DNA from 4 places in the Streptomyces sp. NPDC007896 genome. Region 1 is predicted to be linked to each of the others. Evidence: riboswitches for the same ligand, from Rfam matches in the RefSeq annotation. Region 1 holds a riboswitch; each other region holds the start of a gene.
What was found. Region 1 has a riboswitch for cyclic di-AMP ahead of ACFZDJ_RS32160 (transglycosylase SLT domain-containing protein). Riboswitches for the same ligand answer to the same signal wherever they lie in the genome.
Positions count from the first base shown of each region.

Region 2: another riboswitch for cyclic di-AMP. It lies ahead of ACFZDJ_RS46120 (peptidoglycan DD-metalloendopeptidase family protein); the one in region 1 lies ahead of ACFZDJ_RS32160 (transglycosylase SLT domain-containing protein).
Region 3: another riboswitch for cyclic di-AMP. It lies ahead of ACFZDJ_RS45155 (M23 family metallopeptidase); the one in region 1 lies ahead of ACFZDJ_RS32160 (transglycosylase SLT domain-containing protein).
Region 4: another riboswitch for cyclic di-AMP. It lies ahead of ACFZDJ_RS40340 (transglycosylase family protein); the one in region 1 lies ahead of ACFZDJ_RS32160 (transglycosylase SLT domain-containing protein).

Region 1 covers NZ_JBIBKX010000011.1:151,064-158,250, forward strand. Annotated here, with positions in the region: gene fahA (fumarylacetoacetase) at 1-206, opposite strand, end outside; gene ACFZDJ_RS32145 (ATP-grasp domain-containing protein) at 551-1,822, shown strand; gene ACFZDJ_RS32150 (FAD-dependent oxidoreductase) at 1,850-3,052, shown strand; partial or broken gene ACFZDJ_RS32155 (HAD family hydrolase) at 3,356-4,159, shown strand; gene ACFZDJ_RS32160 (transglycosylase SLT domain-containing protein) at 4,297-5,007, opposite strand; cyclic di-AMP (ydaO/yuaA leader) riboswitch at 5,012-5,173, opposite strand; gene ACFZDJ_RS32165 (hypothetical protein) at 5,443-5,766, opposite strand; gene ACFZDJ_RS32170 (CocE/NonD family hydrolase) at 5,750-7,187, opposite strand, start outside.
Region 2 covers NZ_JBIBKX010000022.1:47,050-54,236, reverse strand. Annotated here, with positions in the region: gene ACFZDJ_RS46140 (helix-turn-helix domain-containing protein) at 1-639, shown strand, start outside; gene ACFZDJ_RS46135 (DUF6126 family protein) at 708-824, shown strand; gene ACFZDJ_RS46130 (tyrosine-protein phosphatase) at 863-1,660, opposite strand; gene ACFZDJ_RS46125 (alpha-galactosidase) at 1,843-3,912, shown strand; cyclic di-AMP (ydaO/yuaA leader) riboswitch at 4,214-4,372, shown strand; gene ACFZDJ_RS46120 (peptidoglycan DD-metalloendopeptidase family protein) at 4,375-5,367, shown strand; gene ACFZDJ_RS46115 (hypothetical protein) at 5,613-7,187, shown strand; gene ACFZDJ_RS46110 (DUF6250 domain-containing protein) at 7,184-7,187, shown strand, end outside.
Region 3 covers NZ_JBIBKX010000021.1:18,921-26,107, reverse strand. Annotated here, with positions in the region: gene ACFZDJ_RS45175 (dihydrofolate reductase family protein) at 1-360, shown strand, start outside; tRNA gene ACFZDJ_RS45170 (tRNA-Met) at 434-507, shown strand; gene ACFZDJ_RS45165 (hypothetical protein) at 675-866, shown strand; gene ACFZDJ_RS45160 (SpoIIE family protein phosphatase) at 929-2,146, shown strand; cyclic di-AMP (ydaO/yuaA leader) riboswitch at 2,403-2,560, shown strand; gene ACFZDJ_RS45155 (M23 family metallopeptidase) at 2,572-3,609, shown strand; gene ACFZDJ_RS45150 (aldo/keto reductase) at 3,668-4,612, shown strand; gene ACFZDJ_RS45145 (PrsW family glutamic-type intramembrane protease) at 4,616-5,998, opposite strand; gene trmB (tRNA (guanosine(46)-N7)-methyltransferase TrmB) at 6,066-6,905, opposite strand; gene lhgO (L-2-hydroxyglutarate oxidase) at 7,078-7,187, opposite strand, start outside.
Region 4 covers NZ_JBIBKX010000016.1:103,565-110,751, forward strand. Annotated here, with positions in the region: gene eno (phosphopyruvate hydratase) at 1-250, opposite strand, end outside; gene ACFZDJ_RS40340 (transglycosylase family protein) at 602-1,321, opposite strand; cyclic di-AMP (ydaO/yuaA leader) riboswitch at 1,326-1,489, opposite strand; gene ACFZDJ_RS40345 (transglycosylase family protein) at 1,673-2,695, opposite strand; gene ACFZDJ_RS40350 (cytochrome P450) at 2,867-4,150, opposite strand; gene ACFZDJ_RS40355 (globin domain-containing protein) at 4,353-5,564, shown strand; gene ACFZDJ_RS40360 (nucleoside triphosphate pyrophosphohydrolase) at 5,627-6,613, opposite strand; gene ACFZDJ_RS40365 (SurA N-terminal domain-containing protein) at 6,806-7,187, opposite strand, start outside.

The DNA of each region.
Region 1 (7,187 bases):
GCGGCGAGCAGCGGGTTCAGGGTGGGCTGCGCGAGCAGTTCGGCGTACGGGGAGCCGAGTGCCCGGGCGGTCGCTCCCGCGTCGAGGACGTGGTCGCCGAGCCGGACGCCGACGCTCCGCTCGGACGCTCCGGCCCGGGAGAAGACGCCGTAGGGGAGGTTGTGCGGGCCGAAGGGATCGCCCTCGGGGACGTCGAAGGGGGGCATCGGGTGGTGCCTCGCTTTCGTGGTCGTGCGCGCTGTGTGATCCGTGTGATCTGTCTTGGCCGTGTGATCCGCGCGGTGCACGTGTGGGTGTTTCACGTGTTCCGGGTGGTCGCGGCACAGGTTACGGGGGAGTGACGTGCTGTGGCAGTGCCCAGAGAGTTGCCGTGAGTCGCCGTGAGTTGTCCTGAGTCGCAGCGGCGGTACCCGAAGAGTTGCCTCGACAGTGCCTAAAGAGTTCGCAATGTCCGAATAGGCCTTGTCGGACGCGGTAGTTCCGGCTTAGCGTCCTTTGGGGACACGGACGGGGTGGGTCCGGTCCGTAGGGGGGACACGTGGGGGGACCCGTGGCCAGGAGCGTCAGCGGAGTACCGGTCGACGCCGACCGGAACGTTCCGGGCCTGATCGTGAAGTTTGGTGACTATCCGCTGCACCACGGCGGTGTGGGCGCCATCCGAAGTCTGGGCCGCCTCGGCATACCGATGTATGCGATCACCGAGGACCGTTACACGCCTGCCGCGGCCTCGCGCTATCTGCGCCGTGCCTTCGTCTGGCCGACGACGGGGACGGAGGAGCCGGAGCGTCTCGTCGAGGGGCTGCTGCGGATCGGGGCCCGCATCGGGCGGCCGACGGTGCTCGTCCCGACGGACGAGGAGGCGGCCGTCCTGATCGCCGAGCACCAGGAGGAGCTGGGGGAGCGGTTCCTCTTCCCTCGGGTGGACGCCAAACTGCCCCGGCGCCTCGCCAGCAAGCAGGGCCTACACGAACTCTGTGTGGAACACGGCATCCCCAGTCCGGCGGCGGCCTTTCCGCAGTCGTACGAGGAGATCGTGGCGTTCGCCGAGAGTGCCCGGTTTCCGATCGTGGCCAAGAACCGCGAGGCGTTCGTACGCCGCAGCCGGCCGGCCGTGAACGGGACGACGAGGATCGCGACCCGGGAGGGGCTTCTGTCACTCGCTCGGGACTGGGGTGATCAGCCTGGCGTGATCCTCCAGGAGTACCTGCCCAGGGAGGAGGCGGAGGACTGGATCGTGCACGCGTACTTCGACGCGGACTCGACGCCGCTCGCGATGTTCACGGGCGTGAAGGTCCGCTCCTGGCCGCCGCACGCGGGAATGACGGCGAACGCGTATGTCGTCGACAATCCGGAACTCGCGGACCTCGCCGCGCGTTTCATCAAACAGATCGGCTTCAGCGGCGTCATCGACCTCGACCTGCGCTTCGACCGGCGCGACGGGCAGTACAAACTCCTCGACTTCAACCCCCGGATGGGCGCGCAGTTCCGGCTCTTCGAGAACGAGTCGGGGATCGACGTCGTCCGTGCCATGCATCTCGACCTGACCGGGCGCACCGTTCCCGAAGGTGAACAGCGGGCCGGTCACCGGTACATCGTGGAGAACATCGACCTGCCGGCCCTGCTCGCCTACCGGCGCAGCGGCTACACGACCCCGCACGCGCCGGCTCGCGCGAGCGGTACGGAGCTGGCCTGGCTCGCGGGTGACGACCTGCGGCCGTTCTTCACGATGCTCGCGCGCCTCGTGCGGCCGGGCGCGAGGCATCTGTATCAGCTGTGGCGGACCAACCGCCGCGGCAACAGCACCAGTACGACCACGAAGTGACGAAAGTACGTCCTGGGGAGGGACTTCGTGATTCATCCGGTAGCAGTCATCGGTGCCGGCCCGTTCGGCCTGTCCACCGCCGCCCATCTGCGGGCGCGCGGTATCCCGGTGCGCGTGTTCGGCGAGCCCATGGTGAGCTGGCGTGACCACATGCCCGAGGGGATGCTTCTCAAGTCGACTCCGGTCGCGTCCAGCCTCGACGCCCCGCAGCCCGGCCACACGATCGCCGACTACTGCGACGCGGCGGGGATCCGTCGGCTCGTCACGGACGAGGACATCATTCCGGTCGAGACGTTCATCGCGTACGGCGAGTGGTTCCAGCAGAAGCTGGTGCCCGAGCTGGAGCGGGTGCGGGTCGTGTCCGTCGACCGCCGGGGCGGCGAGGGCTTCGAACTCAAGCTGGACTCGGGGGAGTCGTTCACGGCGCGGGCGGTCGTCGTGGCCACGGGACTGTACGGACTCGCCCATCTGCCGCCCGAACTCGGCGGCGCGGCGGCGGACGGACCCACACCCACCGGCCCCGTCTCACACAGCTCCCAGCACCACGACCTCACCCGGTTCTCCGGCAAGGAGCTGATCGTCGTCGGCGCGGGCCAGTCCGCGCTGGAGACGGCGGCGCTCGCGGCGGAGGCGGGCGCGCAGGTGCGGGTGGTGTCCCGGGGACGGGGCAGGGTCGCCTTCGGCGCGCCGCCCTGGAAGCAGCCGAAGCTGCGCCCCGAGTCGCCCTTCGGACGTGCCTGGTCCCTGTGGGCGCTCAGCTACTACCCGCACCCCTACCGCTATCTGCCCGCCGAGACCCGGCACTACCTGGTCCGCCGAGTCCTCGGCCCGCTCGGCGCGTGGTGGCTGCGCGACCGCTTCGAGGGCAAGGTCGAGGTCAGCGAGGTCTCCGGGATCGTTCGCGCCGACGTCTCGGACGGGCGTCCGGTCCTCTCCGTGCGGACCCTGGGCGGCCGGACCGAGGAGGTTTCCGCCGACCATGTCATCGCGGCGACCGGCTATCGCGTCGACATCGCCGCGATGGACTTCCTGGGACACGAGTTGCGTACGGCGCTCGAGGTGAGCCGCGGCACTCCCAAGCTCGGTGCGGGGTACCGCTCCTCGGTGCCCGGGCTGTACTTCACGGGGTTGCCGGCGGCGGCTTCCTACGGGCCGGTGATGCGGTTCGTGTGCGGTACGGAGTTCGCTTCGCCGCGGCTGGCCAAGCACTTGGCGGGCGCGCACGGGTGAGGTGGCCGGGGTCCGTACGGTCGAGGGGGCGGCGGCTTGTGAGCCACGCCCCCGGGCTGGGCCCAACCAGCCTCGCCGGAGCTCGTGTTGGGCTCAGGCAGCCACAGTCACCGCAGCCGCGTCATCCTCTGGAGTGACATTCCGCTCGGAGTGTTTTCGTACCGCCCGCTTCGGTGGGCAGGGCAGAAGTGCACTCTGTACGCCCGGTACGCCCCGTACGGTGAACGGCGTTGCTGACGGGATACCGGACGTCGTCCGGTTCACGCCGGGCCGATGAGTCGTTCGATCCGTATTCTTCGGATCATGGCCGCTCCGACTGCATATTCACTTATCGCCACTGACCTGGACGGAACGCTGCTCCGCGGCGACGACACCCTCTCCGACCGGTCCCGGGCCGTGTTGGCGAGGGTGGCCGAGGCGGGTGCCCGGCACCTGGTCGTGACGGGGCGCCCGGCGCCGAGAGTTCGACCGCTGCTCGACGAACTCGGCGGCGCGGGGCTGGCGGTGTGCGGGCAGGGGGCGCAGTTGTACGACGCGGCGGCGGACCGCCTGCTGTGGTCGGTGACCCTGGACAGAGAACTCGCGGAGACCGCGCTCGGCAAGATCGAGGCGGAGGTCGGGCTGCTCTACGCCGCGGTGGACCAGGACGGCGTGGACGGGCTGACGCTCATCGAGCCGGGGTACGTGATGCCGCATCCGACGCTTCCGGCGGTACGGGTACACCGCCGCGACGACCTGTGGACGGAGCCGATCAGCAAGGTGCTGCTCCGTCACCCGTCGCTGTCCGACGACGAGTTGGCATCGGCGGCCCGGGGTGTGGTGGGCTCGCTGGCCACCGTCACCATGTCGGGGCCAGGGACCGTCGAACTCCAGCCATGCGGCGTGACCAAGGCGACCGGTCTGGCGCTCGCCGCCGCCCACCTCGGTCTCACTCCCGCCGCCACCATCGCCTTCGGTGACATGCCCAACGACATCCCCATGTTCGACTGGGCCGCCCGGGGGGTCGCCATGGCCAACGCCCATCCGGAGCTGAAGGCGGTGGCCGACGAGGTGACGCTGTCGAACGAGGACGACGGGATCGCGGTGGTACTGGAGCGGTTGTTCCCGAGCCGGACGGATCGGTCCCGGGAATCCGGAGAGCCCCGTGGGCCCCTGCAGCCGTCCGAGTCTCCTCGACCCCATCAGCCCCATCAACTCCGGCAGTCGTACCAGCCCTACCGGCCCAACCAACCCCACCAGTCCTATCAGTAGGGGCCGTTGACGTTGTCGATCGAGCCGTACTTCGCCGCCGCGTAGTTGCAGGCCGCCGTGATGTTCGCGACCGGGTCGTAGGGGTTCATCGACGTGCCGGGCACGTGGTAGGCCTTGAACGTCGGGTCGATGACCTGGAGGAGCCCCTTGGAGGGGATACCGGCCTTGGCGTTGGAGTCCCAGTTGTTGATGGCCAGGGGGTTCCCGGAGGACTCGCGCATGACGTTGCGGTGGATGCCGTTGTAGGTGCCGGGGATCTTGGCGCGGGCCATGATGTCCAGCGAGTGCTTGATCCATCCGTCGAGGTTGTTCGCGTACGTCTTCGCGGAGGCCTTGGTGGCGGTGGGCGCCGGGGTCGCCTTGGTGGGGGTTTGGACCCTTTTGGTGCCCACGGTCAGGGTGAGGCCCGGGCGGAGCGTCGACGGGTCGGGGCCTATGACCGCGCGGTTGGCGACGTACAGCTTCGCCGCGCCACCGCTCGTGGGGTACTTCTGCGCGATCTTGGGCAGGGTGTCGCCCGCGACCACCTTGTACGTGATGAGCTGGACGTCGGTGGTGGTGGCGGCGGTGGGGGTGGCGGCCTGTGCGCAGGTCGCGCCCACGATCGGAAGGGCGAGCGTGACTCCGCCCAGTCCCGCGGCGAGGATGCCCCGAGTGAGGATGCTGTGGGTCTTGAAGCTGCGGCGTTTGCCTCGTGCGGACATGGCGAATTCCTCTCCGGTGCCTGCGAGGTGAGCTGTCGGGTTCGGGCGGGAGCTGCCCGGCCGCACGGTGTGTGCGACTTCACCCCTAGCCGTTCCGGTGTCCGGATCGGCGGCTTACCTGGGTCCCCCGCTCCTGCCGTGCGTGTGTGGGTGGCTGGGATATTCCGGTCGGCGGCAGGATTGGGCGGTCCGTCCGGATCGACGTGAACGTATGCGAGAGCACATGTCCGGAACAAGCCCTCATTTCCCGGTGTAGATCGCTTTCACCTGCGAAATAGGGGGGAGAAAATGCCCGATTAATCCGGAACGTGACACTCAACTTGCCTTATGCAAAGGGGGAGTCGTCAAGAGGGGATAAAGAGCCCGCCCCGCATGGGCGTGACCCAACTCACGCGACCAAGCAGAAATAAAGCGGCACTGGCGGCAAATCGGACATCAGGCTTCGAGTGTCCAGGCCGGTGAGGCCGCGGGCGGAGCCGGGCGCACCTTCCACACGGACAGGTCCGTGTCGGGGTCGTCGTCGGGGAGCCGGCCGGCGTTGGGCTTGAAGTAGAGGCCGTGGGCCCAGTATTCGGGGAGTTCGTGGCACATCAGGTCCGGGTAGGGGTCGAACTCCTGCCCCACGTAAGCCCTGTTGATCCTCGCCACCGCCTCGGCCCGGGGAATCCCGAAGCGCGAGACCATCGCGTCGGCCATCTCGCGGAAGTACGCGAGCATCCCCTCGTCCAGGGCCATCAGGAACTCACCGGTCCGCGCCATGCTCCTCCGGGTTGCCCATGCCGCCGCCGGGACTCCAGTCCGCCGTCCGGGGGATTCTCCTCTCCCACGTCCGATGGAAGACCACCTCGTTGCCGTCCTTGCAGATCAGCTCGTTCGAGGTGATGAACTCCCGGGCGTCGCAGCTGAGTTCGGAGCGTGTCTCGACCCGGGCGTCCCAGGGCAGTTCCGGGCGGTGCAGACGGATCGACCTCGTCGAGCGGGTGCGGGCGGAGAGCGGGTCCGACTCGTCGATGGTGTACGTGTCCAGGGCGTCCTCCGTGCATTCGAGGCCGTCCGGGTGGACACGGGTGCCGTCCCGGCGAGGGTCGACCTCCAGGCGCCACTCGCCCCTCGCCACGTCACGGGAGACCAGGCGTTCGGGGCGGGGCTCGTCAAGGGTGGCCGGTGACGTCACTCCCAGGGGTTCGGACTGCTCCGGCTCCTCGAAGGTGATCCCCGGGTCCGACTCCCGCGCTCGCACCGGAAGTTCGAGGGAACTGGCCGCCGGGTCCAGGGTGAACCCCACCGCCGAGCCCGGCTGGGGCCAGATCCACGGCCAGTAGGCGGAGGAGAGGGAGAGCCGGATGCGGTGGCCGGGCGGGAACGCGTAGCCGATGGCGGTCAGGTCGAAAACCACGTCCTCCGTAGAGCCCGGTTTCCAGGAGACCGCCTGGTCGGAGCCGTAGCGCGCTGACAGGTTCAGAGCACCCCGGGTCACCAGCGTCGAGGAACCGTCGACAGCGACGTCGCACACCCGGGCGATCACCTGGCCCCAGGGGGAGTGGGACGTCAGACGGAGGCGGACCCTCGGGCGCCCCAGGACCCAGGTCTCCCCCGGGACCTCGAACTCGAAGCAGGCCGATCTCGCGTCCTCCTCCCGCTGGTTCGGCGGCAGGTCCGCGTCGTTCCCGACGGGACGGAAACGGCCCGCGTCCACGCCCGTGTGCTGAGGGGAGCGCACCAGCACCGGCGCGCCCCACAGCGCGTACGCGATCGGGGTCACGGAAGGTGAGGGCCAGGCGGTGTCGCCCACCCAGCGGCCGGGGAGAGACGGGTACGTCGTCGCCGGGAGGTGCGCGGCCATGACGTAGGAGCGCAGGAGGGGCTGCGCCATCACGTCACGGTTGTTCACGCCGGGGTTCGGGTGGGCGGTCGTGTCGGGGTTCGGTTCGGCGGTCGTGTCGGGGTTCGGGTGGGCGGTCGTGCCGGGGTTCGGATCGGGGGTCGTGCCGGAGTCCGGGTAGGCGGTCGCGTCGGAGCCCCGATCTGCGGTCCCGTCGGGGCTGGGATTGTTGATCGCGCCGAGGTCGGGATTGCCGATCACGTAGAGGTCGGGATGACCGATCACGTCGGGCTCGGGCCCTGGGACGCTCGTGTCGGTCGGCCTGAGCCAGTGGTCCCACCACCTCAGCGTCTCCTGG
Region 2 (7,187 bases), on a different contig from region 1:
TCGGGGGCGGCCGCCACACCGCCGCAGTCCGCAGCAGCCGAGGCGCTGCCCGCCGTCGCACCGCACCTGCGTGCGCTGCGTCGCCGGGCCTCGCTGACCCTGGAGGCCGCGGCCGGCGCCGCCGGCCTTTCGGCAGCCCACCTCTCCCGACTGGAGACCGGGCAGCGCCAGCCCTCGCTGCCGATGCTGCTCGCACTCGCTCGTATCTACGGTACGACGGTCTCGGAACTGCTGGGCGAGACGGTCGCCGAACGGGACGCGATCGTCCGGGCCGCCGACATGGAGCCGACGAAGGCGGGCGGCTGGACCTACTGGCAGGCCGGTGCCCCGGGCCGAGGAATGCAGGCCCTGCGGGTACATGTCCCCTACGGCTCGCAGGGCGACATCGTGCGCGTCCACCCCGGCGAGGAGTGGCTCTACGTCCTCCAGGGGCGGCTGCGGCTGCGCCTCGGGGACACCGCCCAGGTGCTCGCGCCCGGGGACAGCGCGCACTTCGACTCCCTGACCCCGCACCGCATCGCGGCCGCCGATCAGTCGGGGGCCGAACTCCTCTTCGTACACACCCTGCTGCAGAGCCCCACCGCCGCGCTGTGCCTCGGCCCGGCGGCAGGACACCCGACCATGGGAGAGCTGTCATGACGGAATCCACGGAATACACGCAACCCACGGAGCCCACGGAGTCCGCCACCCCCGTCACTCGGCGGCGCATGGTCGAGAAGTTCCCCCGCGCCCTGTGGGTACGCCTCATCATCTACATCGCCGTCGGCCACCTCTTCGCGGCCTTCATCTATCTGCTGTTCGAGCTGGGCGGGCAGAACCAGTAGCCCAGGGCTCAGTCCCTCGGGGTTCAGTCCCTCGGGGTTCAGTCGAGCAGGCGCTCGCGCAGCCGCTCCCGCTGCTCGGGCGTGACCCCCAGCCCCCGCTCCAGGTAGGCGTCGATGCTGCCCCAGGTCTCCTCGATCGTCTCGAAGGCCGCGGTCAGATACTCGGCGCGGGCGTCGAACAGAGGGCTGAGCAGCTCCATGACCTCGGGGGAGCGGGCCGTTTCCGAGGAGCCGTTTCGGCGCACCTTGTAGCGACGGTGCGTCGCGTTCGACTCCAGGTAGTCGGCCACGATCGCGTCGCGTTCGACGTCGAGGGCGAGGAGTGTCACGGCTATGGAGAGGCCCGCGCGGTCCTTGCCCGCCGCGCAGTGCATCAGCGCGGGCACGCTGTCCTCGGCCAGCGCGTGCAGCACGTGCGAGTGCTCGGCCGTGCGCTCCTTGACTATCGTGCGGTAGGAACCGATCATCCGGTTGGCCGCCTTGCCGTCGCCGAGGTGCCCGCGCAGCTGTTCCACGTCGCCGTCGCGGACCATCTTCCAGAACTCGCTGCCGTCGGCAGGGTCGGTGAGCGGAAGGTTCACGTTCCGTACACCCGGCAGCTCGACGTCCGGCCCCTCCAGCTGCTGGTCCGCGGCATTGCGGAAGTCGAAGATCGTGTGCAGCCCGAGGGAGGAGAGGAAGGTGGCGTCCTCCTCCGTGGCGTGCGCGAGATGACCACTGCGGAACAGCCGTCCGTAGCGCACCCGCCGGCCGTCCACGGTGGGCAGGCCGCCCACGTCTCGGAAGTTGCGCACTCCGGCCAGCTCCGGCTCGGTCGACGGGACCTGCTGCGTCACGGGGGCTCCTCCCATTGGACCGCCGGCGCTGCTCGGCGACGCTCGCCGACGGGAATCGCGCTTTCGACGATACGACATGGGTTCCTCAGGCAATGAAGTTGTCCACAGCCGTTGCCTCCCGGGTGAGACGCCGTTGATGATGTTGGTGATTGAGTGCGGCTGTTCGAATCTGTGAGGGTTTGATGATCGAAATCGGCGAAGATGGTCGTACGTGGCTTCTTTCGGGCCCGACCAGCGGCTACGCGCTGCGGCTGACCGACCTCGACGAACTGCTCCATCTCCACTGGGGGCCACGGATCACCCTCGCTGACGCCGAGTCGCTGGCCGCCCTGCCCGGCCCGCCGTACCGGCCCTTCGAGTCCCGGCTCGACGGGCGCGAGGAGTATCCCGTCGAGGGCGGCCCCCGCTTCGTACGTCCGGCGCTCTCCGTACGGACGCAGGAGCGGCGCGGCACCGAATGGCGTTTCGAGGCCCACGAGGCCGACGGTGACGAACTGCGGCTGCGCTTCGCGGACGACGGGCTCGGCATCACCCTGCACTACCGGATGCGCGGCGACGTCGTCGAGCGCTGGGTGACCCTGGCCAACGAAGGGCCCTGCCTGGAGTTGCTGCGCGCGGACTCCGCGACCTGGACACTGCCGGAGCGCGACGGCTGGCGGCTCTCTCAGCTGCACGGGCGGTGGGCGGCCGAGTCCCGGCTCGCGCGCTCCCCCCTCACCTACGGTGAGAAGGTCATCGGCAGCCGCCGCGGGCACACCGGGCACCAGCACCTGCCGTGGGTCGCGCTGGACAGCGGGGCGAGTGAGGAGAGCGGCGAGGTCTACGGGTGCGCGCTCGGCTGGTCGGGCTCGTGGCGGATCTGCGTGGCTCAACTCCCCGACGCGCGCGTGCAGATCTCCGGCGGCGCGGGGTACGACGACTCCGGACTGTTGCGTCTGGAGCCGGGGGAGTCGTTCACCACCCCCGTCTTCGCGGGGCTGTGGAGCGACGGCGGCTTCGGCGCGGCGAGCCGGACGTGGCACGCGTACCAGCGCGCGTACGTGATCCCGGACGCGGACCAGGACCGGCCGGTGCTCTTCAACTCCTGGGAGGCCACCCACTTCGACATCTCCGAGGAGCGGCAGCGGGAGCTGGCCCGGCGGGCCGCGGAGATGGGCGTCGAGTTGTTCGTCGTCGACGACGGGTGGTTCGGGGCGCGGACGAGCGACCGCGCAGGGCTCGGCGACTGGACCCCCAACCCGGACCGCTTCCCGCAGGGACTGAAGCCGCTCGCCGACGACGTGCACGCGCTCGGCATGCAGTTCGGGATCTGGGTCGAGCCGGAGATGGTCAATCCTGACAGCGAGCTGTACCGCGCGCACCCCGACTGGGTGCAGTTCCAGCCGGGGCGGACCAGGACGGAGTTCCGCAACCAGCTCGTACTCAACCTCGCCCGCCCCGACGTCCAGGAGTACCTGTGGGAGCAGCTCGACAGTCTGCTCTCGAGTGCCCCGATCGACTATGTGAAGTGGGACTTCAACCGCTGCTTCACGGACGCCGGTTGGCCCGGTGAGCCGTACCCGCAGAAGCTGTGGGTCGAGCACGTGGAGGCCCTGTACGGACTCCTGGACCGGCTGCGCGCCGAGCACCCCGGGGTCGCCTTCGAGTCCTGTTCGGGCGGTGGCGGCCGGATCGACCTCGGCGTCATGGCGCGCACGGACCAGGTGTGGACCTCCGACAACACCGACCCGCTCGACCGGCTCGCCATCCAGCACGGCTTCAGCCAGATCCACCCGGCCCGGATCATGGCCGCCTGGGTCACGGACAGTCCGAACGCGCAGCTCAACGGACGGATCAGCTCGCTGCGGTTCCGGTTCGTGAGCGCCATGGCCGGGGTCCTCGGGGTCGGCGGTGACCTGGCCGACTGGAGCGAGGTGGAGCTCGCCGAGGCGCGGGAGTGGGTGGAGCGCTACAAGGAGATCCGGCCGGTCGTGCAGCGCGGCGACCTCTACCGGCTGCGGCCTCCAGGCGGCGGCCTGAGCGCGGTGCAGTACGTGCACGGCGACGAGACCGTCGTCCTCGCCCTGCTCCAGGCCCAGCACCACGGCGAGCCGGTCGCCCCGCTCCGGCTGCGCGGGCTGGATCCGAGCGCCGCGTACGAATGCTGTGAAACGGGCGAAGTGCACCGGGGTGCGGTGCTGTTGCATCACGGGTTGCGGACGGAGCTGCGTGGGGACTTCGATGCGGCAGTTATCCGGCTGCGTCGCATGTGAGTGTTCTGTCCGTATTGATGCCTTCATTCCAACTGGCCCTGGAATAAAGGACCGTGGTGCGATGTGCGTGAGCAGCGTCATATTCGTGACGATGCGTTGCGGTCCCGCTTTCTCAATCGGCCCGAATTTCCTGGCGGTTTGCGGGACGGGGGAGATCATTGTCCACGGAGGGTGACCGGAATTCCGGCATGGATCAAGGGGGGCACGCGCACAGAAAAGCCACATGGTTGGCGATGCGCCCCCATCTCGCTTACGTTCGCCCTCAATCCGGACGGACGCCCAATCCTGCCGCCGCCCGGTATCCGCACACCCACCGGTAACCGGCAGGAGCGGGGGACCCACAGGTACCACGCCTGTTCCGGTCTCCGGAACGGCTAGGGGTAAAGCCGCGCAGCCGCGTGGCCGGGCATCTCCAGCCCGCACCCGACAGCTCACCTCGCAGGCGCCGGAGAGGAATTCTTCATGCCCGCGAAGGGTAAGCACCGCCGCCCCAAGTCCCAGCGTTTCTCCCGCTCGATCGCCGTGGCCGGAACCGGTGGCGCCGCGCTCGCGCTGCCGCTGATGGGGGCCGCCGGTGCCCATGCCGTGACGCCGACAGTCGCGGTTTCGTCCACTCCGGAAAAGACCGCGACGATTTCCGGCGCGACGGTTTCCAAAAAGTCCGCGACGGTTTCGGAAAAGACCGCTACGGCCTCCACGGCCGCGACGAAGACCTATTCGGTGAAGGCAGGCGACTGGCTCGCCAAGATCGCCGAGCGGCAGCACCTCAGCGGCGGCTGGCAGAAGCTCTACTCCGACAACCGCCAGGCCATCGGCGGCGACCCCTCGCTGATCCACCCCGGCCTGAAGCTCGCGATCGGCGAGAAGGCCGCGTCGACCGACAACACCAAGCCGTCGACCAAGCCATCGGCCAAGTCGTCCACGCAGTCGTCCGCCAAGACGGCCACGCGGTCGTCGGCGCAGCCGGCCACCGAGTCGTCCAGCGCGGCGGACGCGCCCAAGACCCAGGCCGCGGCCACCCAGGCCACCGGCACCGCCGGCAACACCGGTTACACCCTGCCGGTCGAGGGCGCCACCATCGGCACCGGCTACAAGGTCGCCGGCAGCATGTGGTCCAGCGGCTACCACACCGGCGTGGACTTCGTGGTCCCGACCGGCACCACCATCAAGGCCGTCGCCGCCGGCACCGTCGTCTCGGCCGGCTGGGGCGGCGCGTACGGCAACCAGGTCGTCATCCAGCACGCCGACGGCCGGTACTCGCAGTACGCCCACATGTCCGCCCTGTCGGTCTCGGCGGGCCAGACCGTGACCGAGGGCCAGCAGATCGGCCTCTCCGGCGCGACCGGCAACGTCACCGGTCCGCATCTGCACTTCGAGATCCGCACCACCCCGAACTACGGCTCGGACGTGGACCCGGTCGCGTACCTGCGCTCGCACGGTGTCGCCGTCGGCTGACGTCCGCCGCGTCTTTCACGACCTTCGAGGGCCGGACCTCCGCGATCGCGGAGGTCCGGCCCTCGGCGTTTCTCCGCGCGTCCCGGCGTGGTCATTTCATGATCGGCACATTGCGGTCTTGTGGCACCGGCGCACGAGGTGTCGACACGGTGCGAGGGTGACTCCACAGTGATCTCCGTAAGCGCTTTCTGTGTCTTCGGCGACGGCATCGCGGCCGTCGTCGCCACCGCAAGGAGCCCGCCATCGTGAGACCTCGAAGACTCGGCGTCACCGCCGCCGCCGCGCTGCTGGCCGGACCGGTCGACGCGCCCTCGCACGCCACCGAACAGCATCCGCCGCCGCGCCGGATCGTGGAGAGACTGGACCGCGGCCTGGTCGCCGTCCCCTCCGGCAAGGGCACCTTCCTGAGCTGGCGGTTACTCGGCACGGAGTACGCGCTCCCCCAAGTTCTCGGCTCCGCTCGAACAGGGGGTACCCCCACCGGGGACGCGATCGCGTTCAACGTGTACAAGGGCGGACGACGGCTCAACCGGGCGCCGGTCATCCGCTCGACCACATACCAGGACGACAGCCGGGGCACCGGCACGTACGCCGTGCGTGCCGTCGTCAACGGCCATGAGCGAAAGCCGAGTTCGGCGGCGCTCGACTTCGCGAAGGGCTACGCCGAGATTCCGCTGGCCGCCGTCGACGCGCCCGCCGCGATCAGCGGCTCGACGGCGATCGGCGGCTACCGCAACGACGACAACGTCACCGTGTACGACCTCGACGGCGACGGCAGGGCCGAGGTGCTGGTGCACACGGCCGACGGGACCACCTTCGCGGACGGAGCGAAGGTGACCGCCGACTCGCCCGCCAACCAGTTCATTTCGGTGATCGACGGGGAGACGGGCCTCGAGTGCACCCGGCAGCCCGTGCCCGACGACCTGGTCGCCGGCGGCCCCTCCGGCGGGCACTTCGGCATCGCGTACCTGGACGGCGTACACCCCAGCCTCGTCACGAAGTTGGTCACCCGGGTCGGTGCCAAGCGCGGAGCCTTCCGGATCCTCTTCCAGACCTGGGACTTCAACGGCACGGATCTGAGACGGCGTTGGAAGTACGTCGTCCCGGCCGGCAGCGGCGCCACCAGCTTCCACCAGATCCGGACCGTCGACGTCGACCAGGACGGCAAGGACGAGATCGCCGACGGCAACTACGTGGAGGGCGGCGACGGCACGCTGCGCTATGTCGTCGACGGTGCCGGACACGGCGACCGTTTCGACATCGCCGACCTCGACGTCGGCAGGGGCAGCGCCGCCGACATCGACCCCGGCCACCCCGGCTACGAGTACTGGACCTCCACCGCCGACGTCACCCGCCCCGGCGCGGGCGTCTTCAACGTCCGGGACGGAAAGATCTCCACGACCACGCCCAGCGTCAACTTCCGCATCTGGTGGGACGGCGACAAGGGCGCCGAGCTCCTCGACTACACGCATGTCGACAAGTGGGACCCGAAGACCGAGACCAGCACGCGCCTCTTCGACCCGGCCGGTGTCGTCTCCGGCGCCCGCAACGCGACCCCGTTCTACGGCGACCTCCTCGGCGACTGGCGCGAGGAGATCCTCGCCGAGACCGGTGACCACACCGCGCTGCGCCTGTACACCACCACCGAGCCGACGAAGACCCGTATCTACACGCTCGCCCAGAACCCCGGCTACCGCCTCGGCTGGACCGTGCGCGGCTATCTCCAGTCGACGTACACGGACTACTACCTGGGCACCGAGACCCGGCGGGTGCCGAAGCCCGCCATCACCACCGCCGCTCGTACGGAAGGAACCTCATGA
Region 3 (7,187 bases), on a different contig from region 1:
GCGGCCGACGGCACCGAGCTGGCGCGCGGGCACTCACGGGAGGGCGACGACCCCGTCGTGCACGCCGAGGAGGCGGCGCTCGCGAAGATCGATGCCGCGGATCCGCGCCTTCGCTCCGCCACCGTGTACAGCAGCCTGGAGCCGTGCGCGCGGCGGGCGTCCCGGCCCGCGCCCTGTGCGCGGCTGATCCTCGACGCGGGGGTACGGCGGGTGGTCACCGCGTGGCGCGAGCCCGACACGTTCGTGACGGGGGCCGACGGGAACGGTCTGCTCGTGGCCGCGGGGGCGGATGTCGTCGTACTGCCGGAGTTCGAGGAGCGGGCCGTGGCGCCCAATCGGCACCTTCTCGCGGCCGGGTAGGGGCGGCCCCGCGGTCGTCCGCGAAAAGCCTGGTGAATCGGGCCCCGCGGATGGCGTACACTAATTTCAACGACGCGGGGTGGAGCAGCTCGGTAGCTCGCTGGGCTCATAACCCAGAGGTCGCAGGTTCAAATCCTGTCCCCGCTACTGAAGGCCAAGGGCCGGAACTCGGAAACGAGTTCCGGCCCTTGGTTTTTCCCGTTTGCCGTCCCGGGTTTCTTGCCGTCCCGGGCTTCCCGCCGCCCGGCTTTCCTGTTTGCCGTCCCGCCCCGATTTTCCCTGCCGACCCGACTTTCTGTAGTCTTCCGCTCACTATGAGTTGTCCTCGGTGGCTGGTCCGGCGCGCGCCGGCGCTCGCGCTGCTGCTCGCCGCGTGCGCGCTGTTCCTCGGGGTCTGCCACGGCGGTCATGACTTCGTGCCGGACGGCGGGACCGTCGTCGCCCCGGCCGGGCACCACCACGGGCGCGGCGGAGCCGGCGGCGTCCGGTGGTCGGGCTCGGACTGACGCATCCCCCGGTCGGCCCCTCACCACTCGCCCCCCGCCCCCGCGCCGGGAAGCCTGGACGGGTGGGGCAGCAGCGAGGAGGCGCGCAGCGGGCCGAGGAGCCGAACGACGAGCCGAACGACCGGTCCGGTGGGCGATCGCCCGGGGTCCCCGTGCCCGATCCGGGGCTGGGGGACGAGCCGGTGCCCCGCCCGGCCGAGGCGGACCGGAGCCGGATCTCCTGCGCGCGAAACCTCGCCCGGGTGCTGCCCGCGCTGCTCATCCTGGTCGGCGCGTTCTACGACTACTTCACCCCGATGGCCTTCACCGCGGGCCCCCTCTTCACGGCCGCGCCGCTCGTGGCCGCCCCGCTCTTCTCGCTGCGCGGCACCGTGCTCACCGGCATCGCGGCGCTCGTCGCGGTGCTCACGATCCACATCCGGCTCGGCATCGTCTTCAAGGTGGACGCGCTCACGCAGGTCGCCACCGTGGCGACCGTCGGCGTGCTGGCCGTGCTCATCAACATCCTCGTCCGTCGCACCGACGAACGACTGGCCTCGGCCCACCAGATCGCCGAGGCGGCCCAGCGTGCCGTCCTGCCGGAACCCGACCGGCGGATCGGCGGCCTCGACGTCGCGGCGCGCTACGAGGCCGCGCAGGCGGGCGCGTTCATCGGCGGCGACCTGTACGCGGTGCAGGACTCCCCGCACGGTGTACGGCTGGCGGTGGGCGACGTACGCGGGAAGGGCATGGAAGCGGTGGCCGCCGTCGCGGTGCTCATCGGGGCGTTCCGGGAGGCGGCCGAGCAGGAGGCCACGCCGGAGGCGGTCGCGCAGCGGCTGGAGCGGGCGCTGGTCCGCGAGGGCACCCGGCGCAAGGGCCTCGACGCCTTCGAGGGGTTCACCACCGCCGTCCTCGCGGAGATCACGCACGAGGGCGGCCTCGTACGGATCGTCAACCGTGGCCACCCGCCGCCGCTGCTCCTGCACGCGGACGGAACGCTGGTCACGCTCGCCGCCGCGAACCCCGCACTGCCGCTCGGCATGGGCGAGTTGGGCAGCTGGCCGGACCGTGCGCAGGAGGCGCGCTTCCCGCACGGGGCCACGCTCCTCTTCCACACGGACGGACTGTCCGAGGCCCGCGACGCGCAGGGGCGCTTCTACGATCCGGCCGCGCGTCTGGCCGGACGGACCTTCCCCGGCCCCGACGTCCTGCTGGCCACGCTCTCGGAGGAGGTCCGGCGGCACACGGGCGGCGCACTGACGGACGACATGGCACTGCTCGCCGTACGGCGGCCGTAGTCACGGGAAGGGGCGTTCTTGATCGTTGTCACGAGGGGTGATCGGTCGATGTCCCTCCGCATAACAACTGACGCACCGTCAAATAACTGCCGGGTAGGAGGGTGCGGTCAACTCGCCCGATTTCCGCCGCTCATGGCCGGTAAGTCCTGGCCAAAAGTGGTTAATGATCAGTACGAACAGCTTGGAATCCGGTACCCGTGTCTATTAACGTTCGATAACGCAGCGCGGTCGTCCCAGCCGTCACAAGAGTCGGCTCCGTGCGCACGCGCCGAATCCCGCAAGGGAACCGGGGAACCACCAACTTGGGGTGAATCGAGCGTCTTTCGCGGTGGAGACACCGTGGGTTGACGCGCGTAGGAGACCTTCCTGCTCCGAACCCGTCAGCTAACCCGGTAGGCGAGAAGGAAGGAAAGGAGCACGCCCACGTGGCGTCCAACCGGCCCGCCCAGCCCACTTCGTTCCCGCCGAACGACACCCAGACTTTTGGCTACGCCTACGGCAAGGACGAGGGCCCCTGGGAGGAGTGGAACCCCACCGAGGATTCCATCCGCCCCCTCCGCGGCCGGCACCGCGTCTCCAAGCAGCGCGGCGGGGGACTCGCCCGCAGCTCCACGGTCCTGGGCGTCGGCGTCATCGCCGCCGTCGGTGCGGGCGGCATGGCCACCGCGGCGCCCGGCAAGCCGCCGGTGTCCATCTCGCTGCCCGACCTCTCCTCGGTCACCCAGTCCGCCAAGGCGCTGATATCCGACGGCGGTTCCAGCACGCCGAAGGGCTCCGCCACCCCGCTCACCAGCGCCGGCGTGACCAGCGCCGACGCCGCGCAGGGCAACAAGGACGCGGGCGAGGCACTGCGCGCCCGCATCATCCTGCAGGCCGAGTCGCAGCAGGACCAGGTCGACAAGGCGGCCCAGGCCGCCGCCGAGTCCGCCGCGGCGAAGAAGGCGGTCGCCCTGGCCGCCAAGCAGAAGGACGACGCCGAGGCCAAGGTCGCCGCCGCGAAGAAGAAGGCGGACGAGGACGCCAAGCAGAAGGCCGAGGCCGCGCGCCTCGCCGAGCTCGCCAAGAGCTACTCGCTGCCCACCTCCTCGTACACCCTGACCTCCCGCTTCGGCGACGCCGGTTCCATGTGGTCCTCCGGGTACCACACCGGCCTCGACTTCGCGGCCCCCACCGGCACGCTGATCAAGGCCATCCACAGCGGCACGATCACGGAGGCGGGCTGGGCCGGCTCGTACGGCTACCGCACCATCCTCACCCTCGACGACGGCACGGAGCTGTGGTTCTGCCACCAGTCGTCCATCAGCGTCAGCGTCGGGCAGAAGGTGGCCACCGGCGACGTCATCGGGCGTGTGGGCGCGACCGGCAACGTGACCGGGCCGCATCTGCACCTGGAGGTTCACCCGGGCGGCGGCAGCGCGATCGACCCGATGGCGTGGCTGCAGAGCAAGGGCCTCAACCCCTGATCGTTCCCGGGGGCCGTGTGCGGAATACGGCAGTCCGGTACGGCTGTTGAAATAAAGCATGACTTCTCTCCGCAAACTCGGCTCCTCCGACCTCGAGGTCTTCCCGCTCTCCCTCGGCGGCAACGTCTTCGGCTGGACAGCCGACGAGGCGCAGTCCTTCGCCGTGCTCGACGCGTACACGGCCGGGGGCGGCAACTTCGTCGACACCGCCGACGGCTACTCCGCGTGGATCGCCGGCCACACAGGCGGTGAGTCGGAGACGATCATCGGCAAGTGGTTCGCCGCGCGCGGCAACCGCTCCGACGTGGTCCTCGCCACCAAGGTCAGCACCCACCCCGAGTACAAGGGCCTGTCCGCGACGAACATCAGGGCCGCCGCCGACGCCTCGCTGCGCCGCCTCGGCACGGACTACATCGACCTCTACTACACCCACTTCGACGACACCTCGGTGCCGGTCGAGGAGATCATCGGCGCGCTGGACGAACTGGTCCGGGCCGGCAAGGTCCGGGAGATCGCCGCCTCCAACATCTCCGCCGAGCGGCTCGCGGAGTCCGTGGAGTTCTCCGACCGCGAGGGCCTCGCGCGTTACGTCGCCCTCCAGCCGCACTACAACCTCGTCTCGCGCGACACCTACGAGGGCCCGCTCCAGGAGGTCGCCTCCCGGACCGGCCTGGCCGCCGTCCCCTACTTCGCGCTCGCCTCCGGCTTCCTCACCGGCAAGTACCGCCCGGGTACGACGGTCGACTCGGCGCGGGCCGAGGGCGCCGGCAAGCATCTCGGCACCGAGCGCGGCATCCGCGTCCTGGCCGCCCTCGACGAGGTCGCCGGGGCCCATGACGCCGAGGTCGCCACGGTCGCCCTCGCCTGGCTCGCCGCCCGGCCGACGGTCGCGGCGCCCATCGCCTCCGCCCGGACGGTCGAGCAGCTGCCGGCGCTGCTGGCGGTCGCGGACCTGACCCTGACGGACGCGGAACTGGCCAGGCTGACGGAAGCGTCCGCCTGAGGCCTACGACTGGTAGGGGTTGTACGCGGGGTACGGCGTCGCCGGTGCGGGGTACGTGGGGTAGGGGGGCGCACCGGTGGGGTTCGCCTGGCCGGGCACCGGCGCGTAGCCGTACCCGGGCCACGGCGGCGGTACCTGAGGCGGCACGGGTACGGCCGGGGCCGCCGTGTGGGCCGCGTACGCGAGGGACGGGCGGGCGACCTCCCGGCGGCGCCACAGCTCGTGCAGCAACTCCCGCTCCCGTACGACGAAGTCGGCGTTGGCGCGGCCACTGCGCCCCCGGTGCCGCAGAAACGCCAACGAGGTCGCGTAGGCCTCGTACTGCGCGACCGAGCGCGCCGCCGCCTTGCCGAAGTGGTGGGCGGCGTACTCGCGGGCCAGCCGCCGCGCCCGCATCGAGCCGAGCACGTACGGCTCGGGCGGGGTGAGCCACCCGGCCGCCGCGTACGCCGGAAGTTCGGTCCGTACGGTCTTCAGCTCCCGCTGCCGGGTCCAGATGACGAGGAAGGTGAGCAGACCGAACGCGGGCACCATGAACGCCCCGTACACCGCGTAGAAGCCGTACTCCCCGAAGTCCGACGAGCCGTTCCACGTGGAGTGCATGCCCATCGCGAGCAGCAGTCCGGTCAGGGGCAGCAGGACGCGGCGCACGTGCTGGCGCTCGGCGGACAGCGCCGCGATGCCGAAGCCGATGCCGGTGAGCACGGTGAACAGGGGGTGCGCGAAGGGCGACATCACGACGCGGACGAAGAAGGTCGCGGCGGTGACGGAGGTCAGACCGCGGTCACCGTTGAGCTGGTCCGTGCCGAAGGCGGTGCCGAGATAGAGGATGTTCTCGGTGAAGGCGAAGCCGGTTGCGGTGACTCCGGCTATGACGACCCCGTCGACGATCCCCGTGAAGTCCCGGCGGCGGAAGAGGAACACCAGGAGCACAGCGGCGGCTTTCGCGGACTCCTCCACGATCGGCGCTATGACGGTCGCGCCGAGGGTGTCGGCGCTGGTCGGGTCGGCGGTGGCGGTCGCTATCCATTTGGTCGCGAAACTGTTGGCGACGATCGCTATCAGCGCCGCCGCGCAGGCGCCCCACGCGAAGGCGAAGAGCAGGTTGCGCCAGGGCCCGGGTTCCACCCGGTCCAGCCAGCGGAACGCGGCGACGAGGAGCGGCACGGGCAGCACGGCGAGGCCGAGCCCGACCAGGAAACCCTCGGTGCCGGTCTGTTGGCGGACCAGGGCCAGGATGACGAGGCCGGAGAGCGCGAGCAGGGTGATCAGCGCGCCGTAGCGCACCCACTTCCGCTGCCACCAGTGCGCGTGCCGCAGCGCACCGTCGGCCGGCCCACCGGTGGGACCGCCGGGATACGTCGGGTACGGGGGAAAGGTGGCCACGGCATTGACCCTAACGAGGGAGGGGCGCTGCCCGCGACGGCGCCTGGTGGTGTTCGTCCGCGGGTCTTCAGTCGCCGGATGTGTCCTGGTCTCGGTGCTGTACGCGCCGGAACAGGAGGTCGTTCACCACATGACCCTTCTCCAGTCCCTGACCCTCGAAACGGGTCAGCGGCCGGAAGTCCGGACGAGGCGCGTAACCGCCGTCCGGCTGGGTGTTCTCGAAGTCCGGGTGTGCGCTCAGCACTTCCAGCATCTGCTCGGCGTACGGCTCCCAGTCGGTCGCGCAGTGCACGAGGGCGCCGGGCCTGAGGCGGGTCGCGGCGAGGCTGAGGAACTCCGGCTGGATCAGCCGCCGCTTGTGGTGCCGCTTCTTGGGCCAGGGATCGGGAAAGTACACGCGCAGCCCGCTCAGGGAATCCGGCATGAGCATCTCCCTGAGCAGAATGATCGCGTCGCCGTTGCCGACGCGGACATTGGTGAGCCCGTTCTGGTCCGCGAGATTGAGCAGGTTGCCCTGCCCCGGCGTGTGCACGTCGACGGCCAGGATCCCCGTCTTCGGGTCCTCCGCCGCCATCCGCGCGGTGGCCTCACCCATCCCGAACCCGATCTCCAGCACGACGGGCCGCTCGCCCCCGAACAACTCGGAGAGATCGATCACGCGCTGCCCGTCGATGTCGAGCCCCCACTTGGGCCACAGCCGCTGCAGCGCGTCCGCCTGGCCCGTGGTGACCCGGCTGCGCCGCGGCTGGAAGCTCCGGATGCGCCGCTCGAAGTGCGATCCGGCGGGGTCGGCCTTCGGACCATCGGGGAACCGCGGCTCCCCCTTGGCCCGGGCACGCCGATGGGGCTCACCTCCGGCGACGGAGCTGGGCCGGGGCTCTTCGGGGGAGTCAATGGAGTCAGACACAGTGAAGCCGATTTTACGGCGCCCCCGGGAGCAGCCTGCCGCCCCTACCCGTCCCAGAGGCTCCGCCCCGGACTTCCGAACGCCGGACGGCCGAGGCTTTCGGGGGCGCGGGGAACTGCGCGATCGGCCCCCACCGGCCCGCAGACAAAGAACACGCCGGCCCGTCACCCCGTCACGTCCCCGCCAGCACCCCCAGCGCCCTGCGCGCGACCTCACGCCCGATAGGGAGCGACGCCGTGGCGGCGGGCGAGGGTGCGTTCAGGACGTGTACGGTCCGCGGGC
Region 4 (7,187 bases), on a different contig from region 1:
AACCGACGAGCTCCGGGCCGATCTGCTCGATGACGGCGAGGACGGCCTTCTCGACACCCTTGCCGCCGTAACGGTTGGGGTCACCGTCACGCAGCTCGATGGCCTCGAAGGCGCCGGTGGAAGCGCCGGACGGAACGGCGGCACGACCCGTGCTGCCGTCGTCGAGGCCGACCTCGACCTCGACCGTGGGGTTGCCTCGGGAGTCCAGGATTTCCCGGGCTACGACGACGTCGATGGACGGCACGAGCATCTCCTTCTGGGATGTGACGCGGGTACGCGGAGCCTGTGATGGCTTCGCGACATGAGCCTAACCGCCTCGGGGGGATCGGCCAGCCGGTCGCCCACCCCTTGGGCAGAACTGAACGTACACATTGTTCCAGAACGGAACAAAAACGGGTACCGAAATCCGGGTACAAAACGCTCGGCACGAAACGCCGGGCACGAAACGCCGGATACGAAAAACCCCGCTCCGGCGCGTACGGGGGAACACGCACCGGAGCGGGGGGCCCGTGGGGACGGGGGTGACCCTCATCGGGGTCTCCAGCGTGGAGACCCCTTTTATGAGGGACCTGTCATTCAGCTGAGGCGAAGCTGCCGATCATCAGCCGAGGTGAAGCCGCTGACCCGGGTAGATGAAGTCGGCGTCGTCGACGATGTCCTTGTTCAGCTTGAACAGCTGCTGCCAGCCGCCCTTGACCTTCTTCTTCTCGGCGATCGAGCTGAGGCTGTCACCCTTGACGACCTTGTACTCGCCGTCACCCTTCTTGACCTTCTTGCCGGTCGGGGTGGAGACGGTCTTCTCGGCGGCCGGGCGGGACGCCGAACGGGAGGCCGCGGTGTCCGTCGAGCGGGTGGCGGCGCTGGTGCTCGGCGAGCTGTTCGACGAGGAGCTGTTCGAGGAAGACGAGGTCGACGGGGCGCTCGCACCGCCGGTGTACGCGGCGCCCGACAGGCCCGTGCCACAGGTCGGCCAGGCGCCCTTGCCCTGGGCGGCGAGGACCTTCTCGCCGATGGTGATCTGCTGCGACCTGGAGGCCTGGTTGGCGGTCGCGGCGTACGCGGTGCCGCCGTACGCGGCCCAGGTGGAGGCCGAGAACTGCAGACCGCCGTAGTAGCCGTTGCCGGTGTTGATGGACCAGTTACCGCCGGACTCGCACTGGGCGACGGCGTCCCACTCGGAGGCGGTGGCCGCGGAGGCGCTGCCGGCCGCCATCAGCGGAGCGGCGATGGCGACACCGGTGACACCGGCGAGCGTGGCGACACGGGTCGTCCGGTTGAAAACGGTCGGACGGCGGTGCTTGCCCTTGCTGGAAAACAGCATGGAGAGATCCCCTCACCGACGCCTGCGAGGTGAGCTGTCGGGTTCGGGCGGGTGAGTGCCCGGCCGTGCGCTCTGAGCGCTCGGCTTCACCCCAAGCCACTCCCGGTCAACTACCGGGTGCGGCACTTACCTTGGGTCCCCCGCTCCTGCCTACGGCGCTGACGCGTCGACTGTTCCCGTACGGCCGTTGGCAGGATTCGGCGTTGGCGACCGTCGGGGCCCGCTGTGGCGAGCGGTCATGACCGTAAGCAGTCGATCGGCTGAATTCCAAAGACGATCAGGGCCTTTGAGATCCATCTCTCACTCGCGCCAAACCGGACATTACACAGCGAACCATGACGCGAACTGCCCCTACTTTTCGCCCGATTCAGCACCAACTGCAAGGCTCTGACCGGGGAGGATGAGGTTCGGGTCGACGCCGACCGTCTTCTTGTTCGCGTCGTACAGCTCGGCCCATCCGCCTTCGAGGTCGAGGGCGTCCGCGATGGTCCAGAGATTGTCTCCGGCGCGCACGACGTAGGAGCCGTCGACGACATCACGGGAAGCGCCGACGCCGCGCGAGGCGTGCCGCCCTGAGGGGTCGTCGGTACGGCCGTCCACGGCGCTGTCGGTGGTGTTCTCGTTCGCGTTGTCGCCGCGGTGGCGCCCGGCGCCGGCCGTCGCGTTCTCGGACGTACCGGAAGAGCCGTCGCTCTGGCGGGAGTTGCCGGAGTTGTCGCCCTTGGTCGATTCCGTGTCGGAGTTGTCCGCTCCCTGATCGCCGCCGGTGTCGGCCTTCGTCGTGTTCTTGGTCGCGTTCCCGGTCGCCTTCGAGGACGAACCAGACGAAGACAAGTCAGACAAAGACGAATCGGACGTCGAGCCGGACGAGGCGGACGGAGTCGAAGTCGCGGACGAACTGGATGAACTGGATGAACTGGATGAACTGGACGAACCAGATGAATTCGATCCGTTGGGCGAATCGTTCGCCACGCCCGTGTCGACCAGGATGTCGCCCGAGTTCTTGCTCAGCCCGGAGAGCGGTCCACAGGTCGGCCAGGGGGTGAGGCCCTGGTCGTCGAGGAGCTTCTCGGCGATGGCTATCTGCTGCGAGCGGCTGGCCTCGTCGGCGCTCGACGCGTAGGTGAGACCGCCGTACTTCTCCCAGTCCGCCTGGCTGATCTGGAGTCCGCCGTAGTACCCGTTGCCGCTGGCGGCACTCCACTGGCCGGCGCTCTCGCACTCGGCGACCCGGTCCCACGTGGTGCCGTCGGCCGCGCTCGCACTGGTGGCACCGAGCAACGGGATCGCGATGGCGGATCCGGTCACTCCTGCCGCGACGATGAGGGCCGGGGCCTGACGGGGGCGACGATGGCGGCCGTTCCCGGAGAGCATGCGGAAGCCTTTCGCGTGACAGCAGGTGACTACGCGACGTGTGAGTCGCGTTGACGAGTGAACGTATCCGCACCCGAACGCTTGTCACAAGTCGATGCAGCGTAGATCACGTGAAGATCACAGAGTTGAGAGTGCGTCAGGTTTCCGCGCCCGCGGGTGTATGGTCGCCCGCTATCGCGAGACCGGTACCGGAGGCGTGAACTCCACTGGAAGCGTGCGCAATCCGCGCATAATGAGCCCGCCACGCCAGCGCAAATCGGTCGAATCTCCCGCGAGTTGAAGGTCGGGGAGACGGGTGAGGAGAGTGGCGAGCGCGGTCTGGCCCTCCAGCCGGGCGAGCGGGGCGCCGAGGCAGTAGTGGATGCCGTGGCCGTAGCCGAGGTGTTGGTTGTCACGGCGGGAGAGGTCGAGCGTGTCCGGCCGTTCGAACCGCGCGGGGTCACGGTCCGCAGCCGCGAGGACCACGAGGACGGGGTCGCCCGGTGCGATGTCCTGACCGCCGATGCGGACGGCCGCGGTGGCGAACCGCCACGTGGCCAGTTCCACGGGCCCGTCATAACGCAGGAGTTCCTCGACGCCGGTCTCGAGGAGTTCGCGTTCATGGGCGGCGAGGGACTTCTGGAGGCGCGCGCGCTGCTCGGGGTGGGTGAGTAGGGCATACGTGCCGTTGCCGATGAGATTGACGGTCGTCTCGAACCCGGCGAAGAGCAGGATGAAGGCCATGGCGGCGGCCTCGTTCTCCGTGAGGTGCTCGCCGTGGTCGGACGCGCGGATCAGGCCGGAGATGAGGTCCTCACCGGGCGCGGGCGTATCCGGAAGGCCTCCCCGCTTCTTGTGAATGAGCTCGAGCAGATACCCGCGCATCTTCTTGACCGACCGCGCGACCCCGCCCCGCGGCCCGCCACCGTGCCGGATCATCATCCCCGCCCAGTCACGGAAGTCGTCCTGGTCCTCGCGGGGTACGCCCAGCAGGTCGCAAATGGCGTAGATGGGAAGCGGGAACGCGAACTCGTGGATCAGGTCGGCGGAACCCTTCTGCGCGAACTGGTCGATCAGTTGATCGGTGAGCTCCTGCACACGCGGCGCGAACTCGGCCACCCGTCGCGGCGTGAACGCCTTCGAGACCAGCCGCCGCAGCCGGGTGTGGTCCGGCGGGTCGATGTTCAGCAGATGTGTCATCAACTCGGCCTTGCGCTCCCCTGGAATACCCGTCTTCCCTTTCGCATGGGCGGGTTCGTCGTGGTGCGCCGGATTCTTGCTGAGCCGCGCGTCGGCGAGCGCCTGCTTGGCGTCCGCGTACCGCGTCACCAACCAGGCCTCCACCCCGCTCGGCAGCCGCGTCCAGTGCACGGGGGCGTGCTCCCGCAGCCAGGCGTACGCGGGGTAGGGATCACTGGCGAACTCCCAGGTGAAGAGTTCGGGAGCGGGGCTGAAGGGGGGCGGCTGATCGGTCACTCCCTGACGGTATCCGGCGGGAGGAGAAGGACGGCACGGCGGTGGGAGGGGCCGGGGAAGAGCGGGGAAGAGCGAGGCGGCATGCCGGAGGGAAGGGGAGCGGGGTGGGAGGGTGACGCAAGCCGCGTCCCTTTCATCCCGGACCATCCCTGAATCGGCTGCTGTTTGACTCCACGGCTCGCCGCCTCCCTAAATTCGCGCCGTGGACCCCGAAATACTCAGATCCAGCTTCGCGGTCGTCGAGAGACGGGCCGAGTTCGCGGTCAAGTACTTCTACTCGCATCTCTTCCGGCACAACCCGGACGTCCGCGGGCTCTTCCCCCTGGACTTCCCGGAGGACATGGAGCGACAGCGGGACCGGCTGTTCGCGGCACTCACGTATGTGATGGAGCGGCTGGAGGATCCGACGCTGCCGGGATATCTGCGGGAGCTGGGACGGGACCACCGGAAGTACCTGGCCGAGCCGGAGCACTACGCCGCCGTGGGGGCAAGCCTGATCGCCGCGTTCGCCGCCGTCGCGGGGTCGGCGTGGAACGCGGAGGCCGAGAAGGCCTGGGCCGAGGCCTACGGGGCGATCACGAACGTCATGCTCCAGGGCGCGTGGGAGGCACAGCACGAGGGTGAACCGCCCTGGTGGGACGCCGAGGTCGTGTCCCGGACCCGGTACGGCGACGACCTCGTCGTACTGACCCTCCGCCCGCACCACCGGCTGCGCTACTCCCCCGGCCAGTACGTCAGCGTCAGCGTCCCGCACCTGCCGGGCATCTGGCGTCCGTACTCGCTCGGCAACGCCCCCCGCGCCGACCACACCGTCGACCTGCACGTCAGCCGCGTCGAGGACGGGGTGCTGTCCACCGCCCTGGTCCGGCAGACCCGAGAGGGTGATGTCCTGCGGCTCGGCGCACCCGGCGGCGGCCTGACCCTGCGGACGCCGGTGGAACGGCCGCTGACCTTCATCGCGGCCGGCACCGGATGGGCCCCGGTCAAGGCGCTGCTCCAGCAACTCGACGCCACGCACGAGACCCGGCTGTTCCTCGTGGCCCGCGACACCTCGTACCTCTACGACCGGTCGGCCGTGGAACGACTCCAGTCCCGGTTACCCCGCCTCGGCGTCACCTTCATCACCCCTGCCCCCGGCCGCCCCAAGGCCCAGGCCACCGAGCGGCTGCTGACCGCGCTGGGCAACCGCGCCGGCTGGGCCCGCCACGACGTCTATCTCGCCGGCCCGCCCCAGCTCGTCGAGGAGATCGCCGCGGCCCTCCCCGCCCTCGGCACCCCGCCGGAACAGATCTTCCACGACCTCCTCCCACCCGCCGACCCCAGCCGCCCCCGCCCCCTGGGCCCCGCGGAGTGGCTCCTGGACCGTCCCCACCCCAACTGGCACAACCCGACAAGCCGCGCCCCCGGCAGGTAGCTCTGAGGTCCCTCCCCCTCCCTCCCCCTCCCCCCTCCCTCCCCCTCCCCGCTTCCGCTTCCTCAGCCCGTCTCCGTCACCCGGATCGCGTCCCGGTAAGCCCGCGCGGCCGCGCGCAGGGCGGCTTCCGGGTCCACCCCCTCGGCCTCCGCGTGGGCGGCGATGGCCAGCAGTTCGTAGCCGACGCCTTCGCCTCGGGGGAGTTCGACCTCAAGTCCGGCCGTGCGCACGCGCGATGCCAGCTTCGCCGCGAGGGCCAGGCCCGGCTGACCCAGCGGTATCCCCTCCGTCACGGACGTCCGCCGCTTCTCCTCGGCCTTGGTGCGCAGCCAGTGCTCCTTGACCTCCTCGGGGGTCGTGGCCGTCTCGTCGCCGAACACGTGCGGGTGGCGGTGGATCAGCTTGGTGACGATGCCGCCGGCCACGTCGTCGATGGAGAAGGGTGCCTCGGCGTCCTCCTCCGCGATCCTGGCGTGGAAGACGACCTGGAGCAGAACGTCGCCGAGCTCTTCCCTGAGCTCGTCCCGGTCGCCCTCCTCGATCGCCTCGACAAGCTCGTACGCCTCCTCGATCCCGTACTTCGCGAGGCCCTTGTGGGTCTGCTGGGACGACCACGGGCACTCGACGCGGATGCGGTCCATGACCTGGACGAGGTCGAGGAGGCGGGCGCCCGGCAGGTCGTACGAGGCCGGGAGCAGCTCCAGGTCCGGCATCTGTATGCGGCCGGAGCCGGCGAGGCGGGCCAGGCCGTCGGTGAGGCGCGGCTCGCCCTCGCCGGTGGCGACGACGACCACCGTGCGGCCCTCGGCGCAGGCGTCCACCAGGTCCTGGGCATCGGGGGACGCCTCGTCGACGTCGATGCCCGCCTCACGCAGATACGGCAGCTGCGGATGCGCGCCGTCCGCGCACAGCACCTGGTCGGCGGCGCGCAGCACCTGCCAGGCGGGCCAGGACAGCAGCCCGGGGGCGACGCGGTGGCTGGTGGTGAGCAGGACGATACGGCCGGGGTCGGGAACCTGGGCGGTGGCGTCGGAGCTGGTTGCGTTCACCCCACGAACGTAACCCACGGCACCGACGGCCCCAGGAGTTATCCACAGGCTGGGAGGGAGTCGAACCGTTTATCCACAGCCCCACCCCCAGGCGAGGACCTGGCGTTGGCCTGCTGACCTACCGGCCCAGTGGACTCCTGCCGCACTCCTGCCGCACTCCTGCCGCGCTCCTACTGCACTTCTGCTGACCCACTACGCCGTCTGCTGCGTCCCGGTCGACGTGACCTCCCGCAGCCATGGCGTCTTCACATCGACGCGGCTGCTCTTCTGGACGTCCCAGGCGCCGTAGCGCGGGTTCAGGTCGACGTTCAGCTTCTTGGACGCGTCGGACATGGCCTTCCAGAACGTGGCCTTGCCCTCGGTGGTGTTCATGTCGGCGCCGAGCGCGGCGGCGAGTTTCTGGGCCTCGATCTCGGTACGGAGGTTGTCGTCGAGGCGCCGGGGTGCCACCCCGTACTGCTGCAGCCAGGCCGTCTCCAGTGCCTTCGCACCGCCCGCCTGGCCCTCCAGCGTCGCCCGCATCTGCTGGGTGTCCGCGCGGGTGACGCTCACGCCCGCGTCCTCGGCGGCCCGG